4 regions of the Pantoea sp. CCBC3-3-1 genome follow, and region 2 is predicted to be linked to each of the others. Evidence: predicted binding sites of a transcription regulator. Region 2 holds the regulator's gene; each other region holds the start of a gene.
What was found. Region 2 encodes CRP, which controls carbon source genes, mostly activating them, when cyclic AMP is high. Its sites were predicted from a motif close to ATGTGANNNNNNTCACAT; they were not measured.

Region 1 (5,089 bases), 770 kb from region 2:
TTGAAGCCGTTCAGGATACGCTGCCGACCTGGCGCGGCCAGAACGAGCAGTCGATGGGCTTTGCCGCGGTGGGTTTTGCCAAAGCGATGGTTCGCCGCCAAATTATGGTGGTCACCGCCTCAATTGGCCCTGGCACCACCAATTTGCTGACCGCCGCGGGCGTTGCGCATACCAGCCGTCTGCCGATGCTAATGATTTGCGGCGACAGCTTTGCCCGGCGCCATCCCGACCCGGTGATGCAGCAGGTTGAGCATTTCAGTAATCCCACGCAAACCGTCAACGATGCTTTCAAATCGGTCACTCGCTATTGGGATCGTATTACCTGGCCGGAACAGATCCTCTCTTCGCTGCCGCAGGCGGTGGCCACCATGCTGGATCCGGGCGAATGCGGCCCGGCATTTATCGGCGTTTGCCAGGATGTTCAGGAGATGGCGTGGGATTATCCGGAAGCATTTTTCCAGCCTCGTCTGCATTCGATGCCGCGCCCACGTCCGGATCGTCTGGTGCTGGCGCAGGCGGTCGAGCGCCTGAAACAGGCAAAACGGCCGCTAATTATTTCCGGCGGTGGCGTGCGTTATTCGCAGGCCGAAGCGGTGCTGGAAGAGTTTGCGCTGGCGCACGGTATTCCGGTGGTGGAAACCATCGCCGGTAAAGGCGCCTTTACTCACGATCATCCCGCGCATATGGGGCCGATTGGCATTTTGGGTTCAACCTCTGCTAACGAGCTTGCCGCTCATGCCGACGTGATCCTCGCCGTGGGTACGCGCCTGATGGATTTTGTCACCGGCTCCTGGACGGTGTTCGACCATAAAGCACAGTTTATCGCGCTTAACGCCGCGCGTTTCGACGCTCATAAGCACTTTTCCCTCCCGCTGGTATGCGATGCCCGCGAAGGTCTCAGTGAACTGCACACCGCGCTGGGCGAATGGGAAGCCGATGCCGCCTGGCTGGAAAGAGGCCGCAAAGCTTTTGCCGGGTGGAATGCACTGATCGCCGGACAGCAGGAACGCACCACCGGCAACGACGATCCCACTTATGCGCAGGTTGTCGGCGTGGTGAACGCGCAGGCGGCACCGGAAGATTACATTATCAGCGCGGCAGGCGGTTTGCCTGGCGAGCTGGTGAAGGGCTGGCGCGTCAAAAACAGCGGCACCTTCGACTGTGAATTCGGTTTCTCCTGCATGGGATATGAACTCTCCGCAGGCTGGGGCGTGGCCATGACCGAACAGGATCGGGATGTGTTCGTGATGATTGGCGACGGCACCTACATGATGATGAATTCGGATATCTATTCCAGCGTGCTCTCCGGCCATAAATTTATTCTGCTGGTCTGCGACAACGGCGGCTTTGCGGTGATTAACCGGCTTCAGAATGCCAAAGGCGGTGCCTCCTTCAATAATCTGCTGAAAGATTGTCGGGTCAAAGAACCCTTCCATGTCGATTTTGTCGCCAATGCGCAATCAATGGGCGCGCGGGCCCGTAAAGTCACCTCGCTGAACGAGCTGGAAGAAGCGATTCAGTGGGCGAAAGGCAACGATCGCACGACGGTGATTTGCATTTCTACTCATCCTTACAGCTGGACGCCGGGCGATGCATGGTGGGACGTCGGCGTGCCGGAAGTAAGCGCTCGTGAAAGCGTTAATGAAGCCCGCGCGGCTCATGTTGAAGGACGTAAAAAACAGCGGCTCGGCCTTTGACAGGGAATAAGAAAAGGGTGCTTAAAGCGAAACCCGGCATCGCGCCGATTGCCTGGACGAATGACGCTCTTCCCCAGTTGGATGGCGACACGCCGCTGAAGTATGCCCGTATTGGCTATAACACCCTGCACAGCGCACTCTGCGCGGCAGGATATCATCTCGTTCAAGGAGTCATCTGATGAGTCAGTTAACAGGAAAAGTTGCCGTTGTTACCGGTGGCACCCAGGGGCTAGGCGCCGCTATCGCCCGTCATTTCATGCAGCAGGGCGCCGCTGGCGTGGTTATCTGTGGACGAAATCAGGCTAAGGGTGAGGAGATAGCCGCCCAGCTGAGCGAAGCAGGCCGAACTCGTGTGGTATTTGTACGCGCCGATTTATCTTCTGTGGAAGATTGTCGTCAGGTTATTGCGAAAACAGACGAGCTGTTTGGCAAAGTTGACGTGCTGGTTAACGCAGGCGGCATGACCGATCGCGGCACCATACTGGACACTGAGCCGGAGCTGTTCGACAAGATGTTTGCAACCAACGTGCGTGGCCCCTTCTTCCTGATGCAGGAGACAATCAAAATTATGCGCAGGGAGAACACTGAAGGCGCAATAGTGAATATTTGCTCCATGTCTGGCCTGGCGGGCCAGCCGTTTATTGCCGCTTACTGCTCATCGAAAGGGGCGCTGGCGACGTTAACCCGTAACACGGCCTACGCGCTTTTGCGTAATCGTATCCGCGTCAATGCGCTGAATATTGGCTGGATGGCGTCGGAAGGCGAAGACCGCATCATGAAGCAGTATCACGGCGCAGAAGACAACTGGCTGGAAAAAGCGGCGGCGGAACAACCTTTTGGCCGCCTGATTAAGCCCGAAGAAGTGGCGGAGGCCGTCACCTTCCTGGCCAGTACTGCCTCCGGCGTCATGACCGGTTCGGTAATCAACTATGACCAGTCAGTCTGGGGCGGTTATGACCAGGCGGCTTCTCCAGCAGCTCCGCTTTAAGGCATTGTCTTTCAGCCTGTTCAGGCAGGCTGAAAAAACCTTTAACGGTGCTTTCACTGGAGATTTGATGGACATTCAGCAAGTCACCGACATCCACTTTTTTTATCAACAGTTTCTGCTGCAAATCCGTTGCACCCGAATATGCCCACGGCAGCCAGCCTTAACCCCTGCTTATTTCTCCCTCTATCCATAAGATATCCTTATCGCAACATCTGGCCGGTCTGGCTTTACAACGTCGTTCAGGACGCGTTGCTCACCCTAAAATTCCATCCCTCCGTCAGGCAAACGATTACCTGGCGAGAAAAACGGCCGTTACGCCGCGACAGCGGATTCCGCGCATTAGTTCAGTTGTTAATGTGATCTTAATCACACTTTAGCGGAATTGAAATGAAACAGAGTTTGACATGTGTGAGCAATCTCTATTTCCTAAAGCGCGAATCACGGCACACTGCCGCGGCATTTGATACGGGTGTTTTCGGTTGTGAAAACAGTCCTTCTTCCTCACCGGATAACGACTTAACAAGACCATCTTGCAGGCAGCAGAAAATGGTCATTAAGCATGTGGTAATCTAATGAAATATAAATCTCTGATGGCTGGCGCCCTGGTTGCGCTCTCTTACAGTGCCGCTTCGTTTGCTGCAACCGATGAACCACAATACGTTTCCGACTGGTGGCACCAGAGCGTGAACGTGGTAGGAAGCACCCATACCCGTTTCGGGCCGCAGTTCAATAACGATGTCTACCTCGAGTATGAAGCCTTCGCGAAAAAAGACTGGTTCGATTTCTATGGCTACCTCGATCTGACCAACTTCTTTGGCGTAGGCAACTCAAATGCCAACGGCGTTTTTGACCACGGCTCGCCGATGTTTATGGAGATCGAACCGCGTTTCTCCATCGACAAGCTGACCAACACCGATCTGAGCTTCGGCCCGTTCAAAGAATGGTACTTTGCCAACAACTATATCTACGATATGGGCCGCAACAGCGATAACCGCCAGAATACCTGGTATATGGGTCTGGGCACCGATATCGATACCCATTCCGATATTGGTCTGTCGCTGAACGTCTATGCCAAATATCAGTGGGAAAACTACGGTGCGGCCAATGAAAACAGCTGGGATGGCTATCGCTTCAAGGTGAAATACTTCGTCCCTATCACCACCCTGTGGGGCGGCAAACTGGGTTACGTTGGCTTTACTAACTTTGACTGGGGTTCGGATCTGCGTGATAAAAGCGATGCGTCGCGCACCAGTAACTCTATTGCGTCCAGCCATATCCTGTCACTGGCTTACGACCACTGGCACTACTCTGCCGTGGCCCGTTACTTCCATAACGGCGGACAGTGGGCAGATGGACAGGAGCTGAATTTTGGTAGCGGCCCGTTCGAAGTGAAGTCTACTGGCTGGGGTTATTACCTGGTTGTCGGCTATAACTTCTAATTTCCTGAAGCAATGCTCAACCGCCAGCCGAATGTTCGCGCTGGCGGTTGCCTCAGACGCTACTCAGCCGTTTGCGACGAGTTTTGCGTATATTCTTTGTAATAGTGTTCCATCATCTGTCGCAGCGCCTTACCGATGGCGGCATATTCATATTCATTGAGATTCGCCAGCGAAATACGCCCCGCGGGTTTTAGCGTGCCAAACCCTGTTCCTGGCAGCATAACAATGCCGGTTTCCTCAGCAATGCGGAATAACAGGTCGGTGGGATTTAATGTCTTATTCACCCAGGCTGCAAACTCGTCACCATAAACCTGGCGCGAAATGGCCTCCAGATCCAGCAACGTGTAATAATCCACTTCTTCTTCACTTATGCTATGCGTAATACCCAGCTCACGGTAGAGCACGGCCTGACGGCGTCGAATAATTTCCGATACCGCCGCCTTGTATCCGTTATTGCCATCCATCAGAGCAAACAGGCTGAACAGCACCATCTGTATCTGTTGTGGCGTGGATAATCCGGCCGTATGGTTTAGTGCCACGCTGCGGCTATCTGCAACTACGCGGTCAAGGAAACTCAGTGCGGGGACGTCAGGCGTCAGGGAAAGATAACGTTCGTTAAGGCGATGCTTTTCAGCATCGTTGAGGTTACTGATTTTTTCATCAAGAATATTTTGTCGGTGGGTGGCAATAACGCCCAGCCGCCAGCCTGTTGCGCCAAAATATTTTGAAAAGGAGTAAACCAGAATGGTATTTTGCGGACAGATCGCAAAGAGAGATTTAAAATCGTTGGCGAAAGTCCCGTAAACGTCATCGGTGAGGATGATAAGATCGGGACGCTGCTCCACTATTTTAGTCATCTTTTCCAGCGTGCGATTATCCATTTTTACCGAGGCGGGATTGCTGGGGTTCACACAGAAGAAAATCTTCACCTCAGGATCTAATAATTTATCCAGCTCCTCATCAGG
Region 2 (5,089 bases):
CGAAAGACGACCCCTTTATGACCAGTGAGGTCATTCCCGCCGCAGCGATGCTACCCGCCAATGTTGAATATCAGCTTACGCAACACGGCGGACATGTAGGATTTGTCGGCGGAACATTGCGTAAGCCGCAGATGTGGCTGGAACAACGCATCCCTCAATGGCTTTCAACCTGGCTGGACAACTAACATGATTATTCCCTGGAAAGAACTCGATTCGGAAACCCTCGCGAACCTCATTGAAGCTTTCGTGCTGCGTGAAGGCACCGATTACGGTGAACAGGAGCGATCGCTGGAGCAGAAAGTCAACGACGTCAGGCGTCAGCTTGAAAGCGGTGAAGCGGTTCTGGTGTGGTCGGAACTGCATGAAACGGTGAACATCATGCCGCGTGGTCAGTTCCGCGAGTAGGTCGCTGTGCTTATCTTCTGCGCATGAACGTGACACAAATGCGCAAAACGTGATACCAATGCGGGATCGCCATGACCTTTTCAGAGAGCGCTAAGTATGTCAGCCAAACATCCCGTGATTGCCGTCACCGGCTCCAGCGGCGCAGGAACCACCACCACCAGCCTGGCCTTTCGCAAAATCTTTCAGCAGCTGAACCTGCACGCCGCGGAGGTTGAAGGCGACAGCTTTCACCGCTTTACCCGGCCGGAAATGGATATGGCAATCCGTAAAGCACGCGATATGGGCCGCCATATCAGCTACTTTGGACCCGAGGCCAATGACTTTGCGCTGCTGGAACATACCTTCGTTGAATACGGGCTGACCGGCAGCGGCAAATCGCGCAAATATCTGCACACTTATGATGAGGCGGTGCCGTGGAACCAGGTGCCGGGAACCTTCACCCCCTGGCAACCGCTACCCGAACCGACAGACGTCCTGTTTTACGAAGGTCTGCACGGCGGCGTCGTTACGCCGCAGAATAACGTGGCGCAAAATGTCGATCTGCTGGTCGGCGTGGTGCCGATCGTTAACCTGGAATGGATACAGAAGCTGGTTCGTGATACCAGCGAGCGTGGGCACTCTCGCGAAGCGGTCATGGATTCCGTCGTGCGCTCAATGGAAGACTACATCAACTTTATTACGCCGCAGTTTTCCCGCACCCACATTAATTTTCAGCGCGTACCCACTGTTGATACCTCAAATCCCTTTGCGGCTCGCGGCATTCCCTCGCTGGATGAAAGCTTTGTGGTTATTCATTTCCAGGCGCTGGAGGATATCGACTTTCCCTATCTGCTGAGCATGCTGCAAGGCTCTTTCATTTCCCATATCAACACGCTGGTGGTGCCGGGCGGCAAAATGGGGCTGGCGATGGAACTGATAATGGGACCCCTGGTGAAGCGACTGATCGAGGGCAAAAAGATCGAGTAGCGGCGTTTCCCGCTCGCTACTGTGCAACGATAGAAAAGCTGTGGGTCAGCTTCACGCCCTTCCCCAGCATCAGCGCGACCGGACAATATTTTTCTGCGGAGAGCTGGACCGCGCGAGCAACGATTTTTTCCTCCAGCGCCTTTCCGCTAACGATAAAATGCAGATTAATATGCGTAAATATACGCGGCGCCGCCTCACGCCGCTCTGACGTCAGTTTGACCTCGCAATCCCTGACGTCGTGACGTCCTTTTTGCAGAATAGAAACGACATCTATCGCGCTGCATCCTCCGGCCGCCATGAGCAACATTTCCATTGGGCTGGGTGCTTTATCACCGGCGTTACCATCCATTAAAACCTGATGACCGGATGAGGATTCTCCCAAAAAGGTCAGCCCTTCCACCCATTTGATACGTGCCTGCATAACAAACTCCTCTAATTCATTCAGTTATCTTACCTTCAGGTCCGGACAACAAAAACGGCAATGCGACATAAATAGCACTATGCTGAAGCGAGACAACAGAAGACACCCATGCAAAGCTGTGCTACAAACAAAGCTGTAATAATTTCGTCAGTACTCTACATACAAGACGAAAAGGGACGACATAACGAGCCAGGCTTTCAACAGAAGCCCGAATAAATTTCCTTGATGGGAAACGCTTGACCATTTCAACGCCTGACAGGGAACTCTGCCCCTGTATTTAGGCACGATAACAACAGAGGATAACAGCGAATGGTTCTCGGCAAACCGCAAACAGACCCGACACTTGAATGGTTCCTGTCACATTGCCATATTCACAAGTATCCATCCAAAAGCACGCTGATTCATCAGGGTGAAAAAGCGGAAACGCTTTACTACATCGTTAAAGGCGCGGTAGCCGTATTGATCAAGGATGAAGAAGGTAAAGAGATGATCCTCTCTTACCTCAATCAGGGCGATTTTATTGGTGAGCTTGGCCTGTTTGAAGAAGGTCAGGAACGCAGCGCCTGGGTGCGAGCGAAAACGGCCTGCGAAGTGGCTGAAATTTCCTATAAAAAATTTCGCCAGCTGATTCAGGTCAACCCTGACATCCTGATGCGTCTTTCATCACAGATGGCGCGCCGCCTGCAGGTGACGTCTGAGAAAGTCGGCAATTTAGCTTTCCTCGATGTGACAGGTCGCATCGCGCAAACCTTGTTAAACCTGGCTAAACAGCCGGATGCCATGACTCACCCGGACGGGATGCAGATTAAAATCACCCGCCAGGAGATCGGCCAGATTGTTGGCTGCTCGCGTGAAACCGTAGGTCGCATTCTGAAAATGCTGGAAGATCAGAACCTGATCTCCGCGCATGGTAAAACCATCGTAGTTTACGGCACTCGCTAACCGGCTCTGAATCCACGGCGCAACGCCTCTGTTGCGCCTTTTTTATTGGTATACAGTGATGTGGCGTCGAATTATCTATCATCCCGAGGTCAACTACGCGCTGCGTCAGACGCTGGTGCTCTGTTTACCGGTCGCTATTGGATGGCTGCTGGGTGACCTGCAAAAAGGACTGCTGTTTTCTCTTGTGCCGGCCTGCTGCAACATTGCCGGTCTCGATACCCCGCATAAGCGCTTTTTCAAGCGGCTGATGGTTGGCGGCGGCCTGTTCGCACTGAGCAGTTTTCTGGTCCAGTATTTAGGCAATCATGCCATTCCCCTGCCTGCCATTCTGTTTGCAATGGCTCTGCTGCTGGGCGTGACGGGCGAAATCAGCCCGCTGCATGGTCGTTTGCTCCCCAGCTCGCTGATTGCCGGTATTTTTACCCTCAGCCTGGCGGGAAGAATGCCCATTTGGGAACCGCCGCTGCTCTATATCCTTGGCACAGTTTGGTATGGCGCATTTAACTGGTTCTGGTTCTGGCTGTGGAAAGAGCAACCGATGCGCGAAACGCTCAGCCTGTTATACCGCGAGCTGGCGGGCTACTGCGAAGCGAAATATACCCTGCTGACCCGCCTTAGCGACCCGGAGAAATCGCTGCCGCCATTACTGGCCCGCCAGCAAAAAGCGGTCGACCTGATTACCAACTGCTATCAGCAAATGCATATGCTGGCAGCCAGCAACGATAATCACCACAAGCGATTGACGCGCGCCTTTCAGGTAGCGCTGGATTTGCAGGAGCACATCTCCGTGAGTCTGCATCAGCCGGAAGAAGTGCAAAAGCTGGTGGAGAAAAGCCATGCCGAGGCGGTGATCCGCTGGAATGCTCAGACTATCGCGGCCCGGTTGCGGCAGCTGGCCGACGACATTCTTTATCACAAGCTCTCCGAGCGCTTCTCCATGGATAAGCAGCTTGGGGCATTAGAAAAAATTGCCCGCCAGCATCCTGATAACCCGGTTGGAACGTTCTGCTCTTACCATTTCAGCCGTATCGCTCGCGTTCTGCGCACGCAGCGTCCCCTTTATCAACGCGACTTGATGGCCGATCGCCAGCGCCGCTTACCGCTGCTGCCAGCAATCAAAAACTATTTATCGCTCAAGTCGACTGCGCTACGCACCGCAGGCCGCTTTGCCGTGATGCTCACTTTTGCCAGCTCGCTGGCGCTGTTTTTTAACCTGCCCAAGCCTTACTGGATCCTGATGACGGTGATGGTGGTCAGTCAGAACGGCTACAGCGCCACGCGGGTGCGCATCCAAAACCGTGCGCTCGGCACGCTGGGCGGCTTAATTGTGGCGGCTGTCGCCTTACGCCTTCAGGTTCCGCAATCTGCCGTCCTGTTGGTAATGCTGATTATTACGCTGGTGAGCTACCTGTTTATCCGCAAATTTTACGGTCTGGCGACGATTGGTTTTACGGTGACGGCGGTTTACTCGCTACAGCTACTCTCACTGAACGGTGCGGACTTCCTGCTGCCGCGCCTGTTGGATACGCTGATGGGCTGCCTGATTGCCTTCGGCGGGATGATCTGGCTGTGGCCGCAGTGGCAGAGCGGCCTGCTGCGGCAGAATGCGCATGACGCGCTGGAAACCTATCAGGAGGCGCTACAGATGCTGCTGGGCGATGAGCAGAAGCCCGAGAAGCTTGCTTATCAGCGCATACGGGTTAACCAGGCGCATAACGCGCTGTTCAATTCGCTGAATCAGTCGATGCTGGAGCCGGGATTTGATAACAGCTATCTGTCAGATATGAAGCTGTGGGTAACGCACAGCCAGTTTATCGTGGAGCATATTAATGCGATGACGATTCTGGCCCGTGAGCACACCATGCTGACGCCGCAGCTGGCGGAACGTTATCTGCAAAGCTGCGAAATAGCCTTGCAGCGCTGCCAGCAGCGGCTTGAGTATGATGGCCCGAGTTCGGGAAGTAACGTGCTGGACGATAAGACGGAGTCTAATCAGGGGCCGGTCACTATTCTGGAAAGGCATGTGAAGCAGATTTTGGGACACCTGAGCGTCATGCATACCCTCTCTTCACTGGCCTGGAGCAGCCGACCGCATCATGGACGCTGGCTGTCGAGGCGTCTGCGTAAGTCCTGAAGGGCAGCCGGAAGCCTGTGTTAACGGCTTCCGGCCTTCTGGCTTACGCCAGCACTTTCTTCACGGCCTCAGCGAAGCGCGTCATGCCTTCTTCAATATCGGCAGGCTCAATAACCAGCGATGGCGCAAAGCGGATAACATCCGTTCCCGCATTCAGGATCATGACGCCTTCGGCCGCTGCGGCGTTAAGGATATCGCGCGCTTTACCCGCATGCTGAGGT
Region 3 (5,089 bases), 800 kb from region 2:
TGTTCGGCAAGGTACTCAAGGATCGCGCCGGATTCGGCAATCACCCGATTTCCATCGGTGATCACCGGGGATTTCCCCAGAGGATGCACTTTTTTAAGCGAGTCGGGCGCCAGCATCGTGGCTTCGCGCTGGTACTGCTTAATTTGATAAGGCACTTCCAGCTCTTCCAGCATCCACAGCACGCGTTGAGATCGAGAGTTATTCAGATGGTGAACGGTAATCATGACCTGTCCTTGTGTAAGAGAAGTGCTATCAGTATAGACAGCTTTACTCCCGCTCTGGCTCAAGCAGGATGGCGCCGGTACCGCGCTCGCTAAGCTGGTCACCTGGGTTACGCAGCGGGCAGTCTTCCATTGATAAACAGCCACAACCAATGCAGCCATCCAGATCGTCCCGTAGCCGGGTGAGCGTGCGAATACGCCCGTCCAGCTCTTCCCGCCATTTTTGCGTCAGTACTGCCCACTCTTTTGGCGACATACGCTTGCCGGGCGGAAACTGCATCAGATGTTCGCCAATGGTCGCCAGCGGAATACCAATGCGCTGGGCAATTTTGATCACCGCGACGCGACGCAGAACGTCACGGTGATAGCGACGCTGGTTGCCTGAATTGCGAAAGCTGCTAATTAATCCTTTGCTTTCATAAAAATGCAGTGCAGAAACAGCAACGCCACAGCGCGCGGCCACGTCGCCGGGCGTCAGTTCGCGCTTATCTGCCGAATGGCGACTTTTTTTCATTTTGACCTTTACCTCAAGTTAACTTGAGGAATTATACTCAGCAGCCATTGAGAAGGCGAAATGTCATTTGCCACTGCGAACACCCTTAACCGCCCACCAGGCCCAGGGAGAAGAAAAGTATGCATGATGAGATCATCCAAACTCTGACCGACTGGATTGAAAGTAATCTGGATAAAACGCTTTCTGTTGATGAGGTTGCCGCTCGATCCGGCTATTCGAAATGGCATCTGCAACGCATGTTTCGTACCGTCACCCGGCAGACGCTGGGGAATTACATTCGTGAACGCCGTCTGACGCTGGCGGCCGAAGCGCTACGCCAGACGCAGCGGCCGGTTTTCGATATTGCTATGCAGTATGGTTACGATTCGCAGCAGACGTTTTCCCGCGTGTTTCGTCGGCAGTTTTCCCAAACGCCTACCGCATATCGTCACACTATGCGCCGCGCCTTAAAGCGTCAGGTCGGCTATAACTTTGACTGTAGCGAATTCCAGCCCGCCTTTGAAAACGCGGTGAAAAGCAGCGATTGCGCGCTCTGTAACTGACCGGGCAGGCATGGCGTGGTCTCAGGCGCCATCCCGACTGACCACGCCATGCTCGTGCTGGCCCCAAAAAGTCGGGGAAAAATACCAGCCGCCGCCCAGTTCTTTGATGTGGTACATCGCCGCATCGGCCTGCGCAATCATCGCCTCACCGGAACTGTGATTTTTTGCCAGCGCCACGCCAATACTGAGCGACTGCGTAACCAGCGTTCCATCTTCCAGCGCGATCGGCTCGCGCATGGCTTCAATCACGTTTTCCGCTACCCGGCCTGCCTGATCGCCGCTGTCGATGGACGACAGCAGGACGGCAAACTCATCACCGCCGAGTCTGGCAACCAGATCGTCCTTGCGTAATCGTCCCCGCAGACGTTGTGCGGTAGCGGCCAGAACCAAATCTCCCGCCGCATGGCCATAGCGGTCATTCACTTCTTTAAAGCGATCGCCATCAATAAACATCACGGCCACCTGTCCCGCCGCCAGCGGATTACTCAGCTGTTTATTCAGCTCCTGTTCAAACGCGGTACGGTTAGGTAAACCGGTCAGGGCATCATGGCGAACCTGATGAGAGAGCGTATCGTTCTCCCGCTGCAAATGACGCTGCCAGTCGGACATTTCATCAAGCAGGCTATTGAAATCCCCGCTCAGCTTGTTCAGCTCTGCAATAGAGGAAGAAGGCACGCGACGGGAAAACGCGCGCTGTTTACGCACTTCGTGGGCGACCGAGGTGATATTTTGCAGGCCAGACACAATGCCCGCATGCATGCGCTTCGATAAATAGAAGGAAAGCATGGCCGACAGCAGCATACTGCCGCTCAGCCATTTCAGCGCCTGAGTCAGGTAATGCCAGACCCGGCCTCCGTCACCGGTCAGCCAGACCTGCCCGACTTCTTTCCCACCGTGCATCACCGGCACCTGGATGGGCTGTGGAAACAGCCAGTGCGACAGCAGGCTGCAAGCGAAATGGTGCGTCCCTTCCGCATAAGACTGCCAGCTGGTCAGCAAGTGATGGCGGGCATCAAGGATCCTGGCCTGGCCAAATTCGGTCTGTCCACCGATATCCTGCAACAGCAGCTTTGCAGCTTCTGCGTCGCCCGCTACCACGGCCTGCTGCACGCTGTAACTGATGGTGGTGGCAATCAGCTGAAGATTGTTATCCGCATAGCTGCGCAAGGCCAGCAGCGCCAGCACCAGCAGCGAGATACCGCTGAACACCAGCGAAACCACAATAATCACCACATGAATGCGCCGCAGTGATTTGCGTAACGTTGGCAACGGTTTTGAAGATTTCGCGGTAATATTATCCGCAGGATAGCCCTGTTGCATGCTTCCTCCCACACCGACTGAACGGCAAATTAGCTACGTTCACGCAGCGTCTCAACATCGATAATATGACCGTATTCGTCATGATGAACCTTCAGAACATCGTGACGGTTTAGCCGTTGAACGTCTTCAGGAGTAATCGCAAAACTCTGTGCCACTTCCTGTAGCGCCAGTCCGGGACGGCGGTTGCGGCGCTCAACCCGCAAGCGTCTTTGGTTGTATTGGGCCCAGCTAATTAACACCGGCGCATTAAACAGGGCGATAACCTGCTTATCCTGAAAGGGCTGATAGCAAACACTCATGCTCCTGATGTTTGTTGCGCCATAAAATGCGGTCGGGAAACGAAACGCTGGGCAAATTTCAAGTAAAGAAAAGGCTCCTGCATTCCGCAAGAAGATGAATTTTAGAATTTTTTATCGTGAAAAATCCTACAACCCAACGACAGGTTGTACAACTTTTCAAGTGTCAGATTCATCCCAAAGAAGCCAGTAAACGGCTAAAAGCATCGGGAGAGAAGGAAACGATTAAGAGAGAAAAACGTTTTAACTGGCAAACAGAAAGAAATACGGCTAATTAACGAAAGCGATTATCATCAGAAGTCTCAAAAAAAGCGCATTATGAAAATGTGAAAGAGATTATTGATAATGTTTTTTGGCGTCCTTTTCAGCTGTTATTCCGCGCAAAATTTGCGTTAACGGAAATAACTATCGAGAAAAAAACGTCTCTACAGACAAATAAAAAAGATAACCCCCGGAAAATAAAAGTGTATTAACCACTAAGGAGAAATAACCATCATACCAGGGCTAAAATTTATTCAACGTTTAAAAATGGGGTGATATAATGTGACCATCATCACACTTATATGACCTTTTGTGTCAGTTCAGATGCAAAGCTTCCCTGACAGCTTTACGTCCGGACAGGTGATGCCATTTTTAATGTCAGGCAAGATTTTCGCGGAGTCAGAAAAAGATATGGGTACATTAACCGCTAGCCTGGTGCTGATGAGATGGGAACTGGTTAGTGCAGTAATGATGTTTTTCGCCAGCACCTTTAACGTGAAGTGCCGTCAACGCAGCCGCAACGGCATGGCCTTCATATTCACCGGTGTCGGCATTGGCATGTCATGTTGGTTTGTTACCGGCCTGCTGGGTATCACCCTGAGCATGGATAACCTGTCTAACTTCTGGCATATCACGAAAGATGTATTCGTTGATGTGATGAGCCACACGCCAGCAGATTATCCCCTGCCTTAAACACCAACGAGCCGCTATCTCTGAGAGTGCGGCTCGCCGTTATGGCCTTAAATCTTCTTCAGTACGCCAGGTAACGCCGCCTCTTCGCCGACCGCTTTAGCCAGTGCTTTCGTTTTACGTTCCTGCAACCACATATCGCCCATGATTTTATCCAGGCCTTGCTCCAGACCCGTTACCATGCCTGCGCCCGGCGTGAACGTCAGTTCACCGAAGTAAATCTGTCCTTCGCTGATATACCAGTCAACGCGGACATAGTCGAAATCCTTCGCCAGCTTTTTGCTCAGATCCAACGCTTTTTCCAGCGTTTCCATTTCCGGTGTGATATCCAGGCCGGTATCACGGATCTTATAAAAGCAGGATTTCAGCGTGTTTACGTAAAAATTCATCGACAGCGGCGAGTTACCACAGCGGTTGTAAATCACCTGTAATACATACTCAAAGCTGCCATCTTTCTTGTTGAACATGTGAAACTTGTAGTCAACCGCAGCAAAATTACCGTCACCGACATACTGCTCAACCAGAATACGCGGCTTGATATAGCGATAGTGAATTTCGCGAGCCTCGTGCGAAAAATCCTTTGCCAGCCACTCTTCACAGCGCTTGATCAGCAGCTGCTTCTGGATACATTCAGGTTCTTCCAGCAGGATTTCCACCATGCCGGAACCATGATTGGGCTTCACCACCGTATTCTTCAGGCTCTTTAAGCCCAACAGAGTGATCGGATCCGCCGTTTCATGCAGTAGCGGGATCAGATATTCATCACCAATGGTTTGCGCGATGTAGTCGCGAACCAGCAGTTTATCCGACAACAGACCATAACGGGCGTGGTCGCCGGTGACGAACTTACGATACAACACCTTCTCATTAAACAATTTTGGCTGGTGTAAGTTGGGCAATTTTTTAAATTTATGCAGATAATAAATTCTGTCCTGGTAAGACCAGGGCATTTTTTTGAAAAGGAACATAAACCCTTTTCTTAATTCTGCTTTGAGTTTTGACATTTTTTACCTCATTTGCAGGCTTTTTAGTTGTGTGAGGAATGCTGTGTCGGGCATGAAAGCCACGCCCTTAATAGTTACCTGGTGTCATACGTGTGGCTCTCGACCGCAACGCGACAAACTCCCCTGGCGCTTACGCTTTGCAACTAAGGAGAAAAAATTCCCATCAGTGCGACAACAAAACGTTAAAGCAATGGTGTAGCTCAAACACATTCAGATTTGTTGAGGTGATACCGACAAGCAT
Region 4 (5,089 bases), 230 kb from region 2:
CTCCTCTGCCTGTTTCTTCGCGGCGGATTTTTCATCGTCTGATAAATCACAGCCTTTTGGCAACGTCGCAGCAAGAACGCCCGCGATGATCAGCGAAGCGGCCAGCGCGCAAACGGCGGCGCCCTGACCGTAGACATACGTCATGATCCCGACCAGATACGGACCGCAGAAACCGCCGAGGTTGCCCAGTCCGTTAATCACGCCACGTGCGCTGCCCGCCAGCTCCGCCGAAGCGATGCGGCCAGGGATAGTCCAGAAGGGACTGGTTGCCGCCTTGAGGAAGAAGCCGCTGAACACCAGCGCGATATAAGAGGCGACAATATGCTGATTCAGTCCGACCGAAGCCAGCAGCGAGGCGGCAAAGCAGAACAGCGAGACCATTACCCAAAAGCGACGTTTACCGGTGCGGTCGCTCAGCCAGGAAATCAAATAGATACCGGCAATGGTGGCGACAAACGGCAGGATAGCCAGCACACCAACGCCCGCCATATTCGCGCCGGTCAGATTTTTCAGGATGCTGGGCAGCCACAGCGTATAGCCGTAATCACCGGTCTGATAAAAGAAGTTCAACAGCACCAGCTTCATCAATCCCTTACTGCGAAACACCTCTTTCAGGCTTGCCTTGCCCGGCGGCGTTTTTTTCGCGCGCTCTTCCCGATCGCGTTTTAGCTCGGTCAGCAGATAGTCGCGCTCGCGTGCCGGTAACCAGCGCGCTTCTTCAGGCCGATCGCTGATCGCTATCCACCACACCAGCAGCACGAACGCAGAAAGCACGCCTTCGATGATAAACAGCCAGCGCCAGTCAAACATATTGATTATCGTGCCGGAGATCGGCGCGGTGAACATGCCGCCAAGCGGCGCAAACATCATTACAAAAGCATTGGCGCGGCCCAGCTCTTTTTCGGGGAACCAGTTACTGACCATCGTCAGCACTACCGGCAGCATTCCGCCTTCGGAAACACCCAACACAAACCGCAGGGCCAACAGCTGCCAGTGGTTGGTGACAAAGCCGGTGGCGATGGAAACCACCATCCAGGCCGCCAGCGACCAGGCGATAAAGCGCTTACCGCTGCCGTTAACGGCAATCCGACCGCCAGGCACCTGTAAAAACAGATAGCCGATAAAGAAAATCCCGCTGGCGACACCCGCCATCTGGCTGGTGATCGCTAAATCTTTTTCCATCCCGCCGGGCAGGGCAAAACTGATATTGACCCGGTCCATAAATGAAATAATGCAGGTAATCAGGATCGGGGCTATTACACGCAGCCAGCGTGTTCCGGGTATCTTATTCTTCATCTCTGACCCTCGTTAGAGTAAGGCGTGAACGTGCCCCACGCCTGTCTGGCAGGATGAAAAGAAGTTATCCCGTCATCCTGAACTGATAAAAGGAATTAAATTGCGTTAGGGAGATCATCTGCTTTGAAAAAGGCTTCGACGTTGGCAAAAACGACATCACTCATTTTTTGGCGGGTTTCGTGCGTAGCGCTGCCAACATGAGGTTGTAAAACCACATTGCTCATGGCTATTAACTCTTCCGGCACCTGCGGTTCCTGCTCATAAACGTCCAGTGCGGCACCGGCTATATCGCCTTTACGTAAGGCCTGAATTAACGCGCTTTGATCAACCAGCGTGCCGCGCGCAATATTAATCAGCCAGGCGTGTTTTGGCAGGGCATGTAAAACATCAGCGTTAACCAAACCTTTGGTGGATTCGCCACCGGCGGCGGCAATCACCAGGAAGTCGCTATCGCGTGCCAGAGACTGCACGTCGTCGTGCCAGGCGTAAGGCAGCGCGTCATGACGGCTGCGGCTGGTATAGCTGATTTGCATATCAAAACCAGCGGCGCGGCGGGCAATCGCCTGGCCAATATTGCCCATGCCTAAAATGCCGATGCGTTTGCCGCTAACCTGATTGCCCAGCGTCGGGGCGGTATTCAGCCATTTGCCCTGACGGACGAAGCTGTCGCCCTGACATAAGCGGCGTGAGGCGGCCAGCAGCAGTCCCATGGCCATATCGGCCACATCGTTGGTCAGCACGCCAGAAGTGATGGTGACGGCAATATTTTTCGAGCGGGTATAGTTCAGGTCTGTGGCATCGGTACCCACACCGAACACGGCAACCAGGCCCGCGTTGGGCAGCTGTTCCAGCACCTCTTTGCGCACGCCGACGTCACCACGCGTGACCACCGCCTTGATGGTGTCGCCTTTGTCGGCCAGAAACGTCTGCGGGTCATCCTGCTCAAAAAGACGGTGTACCGTCCAGGCCGAAGCAAGGCGATCGAGCAGGGCGTCAGGTACGGCAGCGATTAACAGGATGGCTTGGGTCGTCATAAATATCTCCCTTCGGAATGCGATACGTCGGATACGTATTATTAAAGGCGTTCCTGAAGGATTTTTTGTGACGAAGATCACACTGAATCGTGTTAAGAAATCGTGTTACCGACTACGTGATCGCCAGGACAAAACCGGCACGATCGGCAGGGATTTTTAGGGGGGAAGAGGCTTAAATAGTGGCACCCATCGATAAACGATAGTGCAAATCTACACGCTCGATAGCCGGCATATTATTGATTTTTTTAATTAAAATTTCGGTGGCGGTTTTGCCCATCTCAAAGCGCGGCGTGATCACGCTGGCCAGTTTTGGCGTGGTAACCTGTCCGATTTCCAGCCCGTGAAAACCGGCAATCGCCATTTCTTGAGGCACCGCGATACCCGCCGCCAGACACTCCTGTAAAACGCCGACGGCCAGGTCGTCATTGGTGCAGAGAATGCCGTCCATATCGGGATACATTTGGCGTGCCAGCGTCATCATGCCCGCGCCGGTCGACACGGAAGACACTTTGTTCGGTGAGATGCGTCCTGCCTGCAAACCCGCGCCCGCCATCGCCTGGCAATAACCCGCGTAGCGCTGTTCATCACGAATATCGGACATCGATCCAAAGTAGATAATGCGTTTTTTACCGCTGCCGATCAGCATACTGGCCATATCAAAACCGGCCTGATGGTTGTTAAAGCCAACGTTAACGCGACCCTGAGTGGTCGTCAGACCCATCACTTCTGCAACCGGAATGCCGGAAGCCTTGAGGTATTTTTCTGCCCGCACCGTATGAACCGATTCAGTTAACAAAATCGCCTTAACATTAAACGCTAACACCGTGGCGATCTGCTCTTCTTCGCGCTGGCTGTCGTAGTCGTAATTAACCACCAGCGTCTGGTAGCCCTGAGCGCCGGCGACCGATTCCACACCGGCCAGCAGCTCGGAAAAAATCTGGTTATGAAAAGAAGGGATTAACACGCCGATACGGGGCAGGGCGTTGCTGGCGATAGCGTGATTATCGGGATCGGGCTGATAGCCCACTTCGGCGATGACGCTGGCAATGCGCTCGGCGGTGTCGGGCTTTACTTTTTCCGGCGTGCGTAAATAGCGGCTGACGGTCATTTTCGTTACGCCCGCCAGCGTGGCGATATCGTGTAACGTGATGCGTTGCATTTTCATAGAGGGTCATCAGCCTGCCGGTTATAGCCTGTCATTATGCCTGCTGCGTGACATAAAGGAAATTAACAAAAGCTGCGCTTAACTTTATTTGCAGCGCCTTGATTCATGGGAAAATTCGTGGCGGATCACAGCGCTTGTAACCTGCTTCTGTAACACTTTTTAAAGTGATCTCCATCACAGTTTTATAGCGGCAAAAGCCGTGTGATAAAGCTCACACCCGTCGCATCTCTCCGGGCACGCCATTGAATGCCTGAAGGTTATGGAGCAGGAAACCTATGAATCAACTCTTCAGCTTAAAGAACAAACGCATTTTACTGACCGGCTCGGCGCAGGGTATTGGCTTTATCATGGCGCGTGGCCTGGCGGAACAGGGAGCGGAAATCATCATAAACGGCACGTCACATGAACGTGCGGAAAACGCCGCGATGAAATTACGCGATGAAGGTTATACCGCGCATGTGTCGGTCTTTAACGTTGCCGATGCGCCCGCCGTGGAGCAGGCGATCGATCATATTGAGCGCACCATTGGCCCGATTGACGTGTTATTCAATAACGCAGGTATTCAGCGCCGTCATCCTTTTACCGAGTTTCCATTGCAGGAATGGAACGACATTATTGCCACCAATCAGACCGGCGTGTTTGTGGTTTCCCAGTGCGTGGCAAAAAGGATGATGGGGCGACAGGCCGGGAAAATCGTTAACATCTGTTCCATGCAGAGCGAGCTGGGGCGCGACACCATTACCCCTTATGCCGCCGCCAAAGGCGCGGTCAAAATGTTGACGCGAGGCATGTGCGTTGAGCTGGCCCGTCACAATATTCAGGTCAACGCCATCGCACCGGGCTATTTCCAGACGCCGATGACGCAGGCGCTGGTGGATAATGAACAGTTCACCGACTGGCTGTGTAAACGCACGCCTGCCGCACGCTGGGGCAATCCGGAAGAGCTGGTTGGTGCGGCCGTATTCCTTTCGGCAAAAGCATCCGATTTTGTTAACGGTCATCTGCTGTTTGTGGATGGCGGTATGCTGGCGGCAGTTTGATAACGGAGGAAGATATGGCGGGACTTTGCATCATTTTAATGGGCATTTCCGGCACAGGAAAATCCCCGGTCGGCACGGCGCTGGCTAACTGCTTCAGCCTGCTACAGGCACCAGCCTCAAGGGCAGTGGGGACACGTGCGCCTTCAACGCGTGCAGCCTCTGTCCCTGCGGCAGCTTCAGGCCGGGAAGTATCGACATCAGCACCGGCAGTGACCCCCCTTCAGCCAGAAACGGAGCAGCGTTATGATCATTGATACCCTTACCCTTGCAGCACAAACCCGCTTTATCCGGCGGTGATCCGCCGTACTTTGCAGACCATTCAGCAACATAATCCGCAAACGCTGGCGGCAGGGAAATATGAAATTCAGGGCGAGGCGATTTTCTTTAACGTGATGGAAGGCGAAACGCGCGATATCAATGCCCAGCAGCCGGAATTTCACCACCAGTATATTGATATTCATCTGGGTGCTGGCAGTGATCTTCCCGCTGGAGCTGCACCGCCCAATGTGTACGCAAGGCGTGCCGTCGCCGCTGCGTAAGATCATGTTGTGCCT

Region 1: EHV07_RS17640 (nucleoside-specific channel-forming protein Tsx) is a predicted target of CRP. The motif match lies at 3,040-3,057, and genes of this name have one in related genera.
Region 3: EHV07_RS01340 (YjcB family protein) is a predicted target of CRP. The motif match lies at 3,435-3,452, and genes of this name have one in related genera.
Region 4: idnO (gluconate 5-dehydrogenase) is a predicted target of CRP. The motif match lies at 3,695-3,712, and genes of this name have one in related genera.

What each region holds. Positions count from the first base shown of each region.
Region 1 covers NZ_CP034363.1:3,773,317-3,778,405, forward strand. The annotation lists gene iolD (3D-(3,5/4)-trihydroxycyclohexane-1,2-dione acylhydrolase (decyclizing)) at 1-1,697, shown strand, start outside; gene EHV07_RS17635 (SDR family oxidoreductase) at 1,876-2,685, shown strand; gene EHV07_RS17640 (nucleoside-specific channel-forming protein Tsx) at 3,258-4,124, shown strand; gene EHV07_RS17645 (bifunctional aspartate transaminase/aspartate 4-decarboxylase) at 4,184-5,089, opposite strand, start outside.
Region 2 covers NZ_CP034363.1:4,545,410-4,550,498, forward strand. The annotation lists gene EHV07_RS21365 (hydrolase) at 1-185, shown strand, start outside; gene EHV07_RS21370 (YheU family protein) at 187-405, shown strand; gene EHV07_RS21375 (phosphoribulokinase) at 502-1,371, shown strand; gene EHV07_RS21380 (OsmC family protein) at 1,388-1,792, opposite strand; gene crp (cAMP-activated global transcriptional regulator CRP) at 2,102-2,734, shown strand; gene EHV07_RS21390 (YccS/YhfK family putative transporter) at 2,793-4,868, shown strand; gene EHV07_RS21395 (aspartate aminotransferase family protein) at 4,912-5,089, opposite strand, start outside.
Region 3 covers NZ_CP034363.1:333,766-338,854, reverse strand. The annotation lists gene EHV07_RS01365 (glutathione S-transferase family protein) at 1-224, opposite strand, end outside; gene soxR (redox-sensitive transcriptional activator SoxR) at 268-735, opposite strand; gene soxS (superoxide response transcriptional regulator SoxS) at 855-1,277, shown strand; gene EHV07_RS01350 (diguanylate cyclase domain-containing protein) at 1,299-2,597, opposite strand; gene pgaD (poly-beta-1,6-N-acetyl-D-glucosamine biosynthesis protein PgaD) at 2,627-2,896, opposite strand; gene EHV07_RS01340 (YjcB family protein) at 3,566-3,847, shown strand; gene EHV07_RS01335 (ATP-grasp fold amidoligase family protein) at 3,895-4,848, opposite strand.
Region 4 covers NZ_CP034363.1:4,314,060-4,319,148, reverse strand. The annotation lists gene EHV07_RS20170 (MFS transporter) at 1-1,296, opposite strand, end outside; gene EHV07_RS20165 (2-hydroxyacid dehydrogenase) at 1,392-2,330, opposite strand; gene EHV07_RS20160 (LacI family DNA-binding transcriptional regulator) at 2,503-3,495, opposite strand; gene idnO (gluconate 5-dehydrogenase) at 3,771-4,535, shown strand; gene EHV07_RS24980 (hypothetical protein) at 4,550-4,789, shown strand; gene EHV07_RS20145 (YhcH/YjgK/YiaL family protein) at 4,829-5,074, shown strand.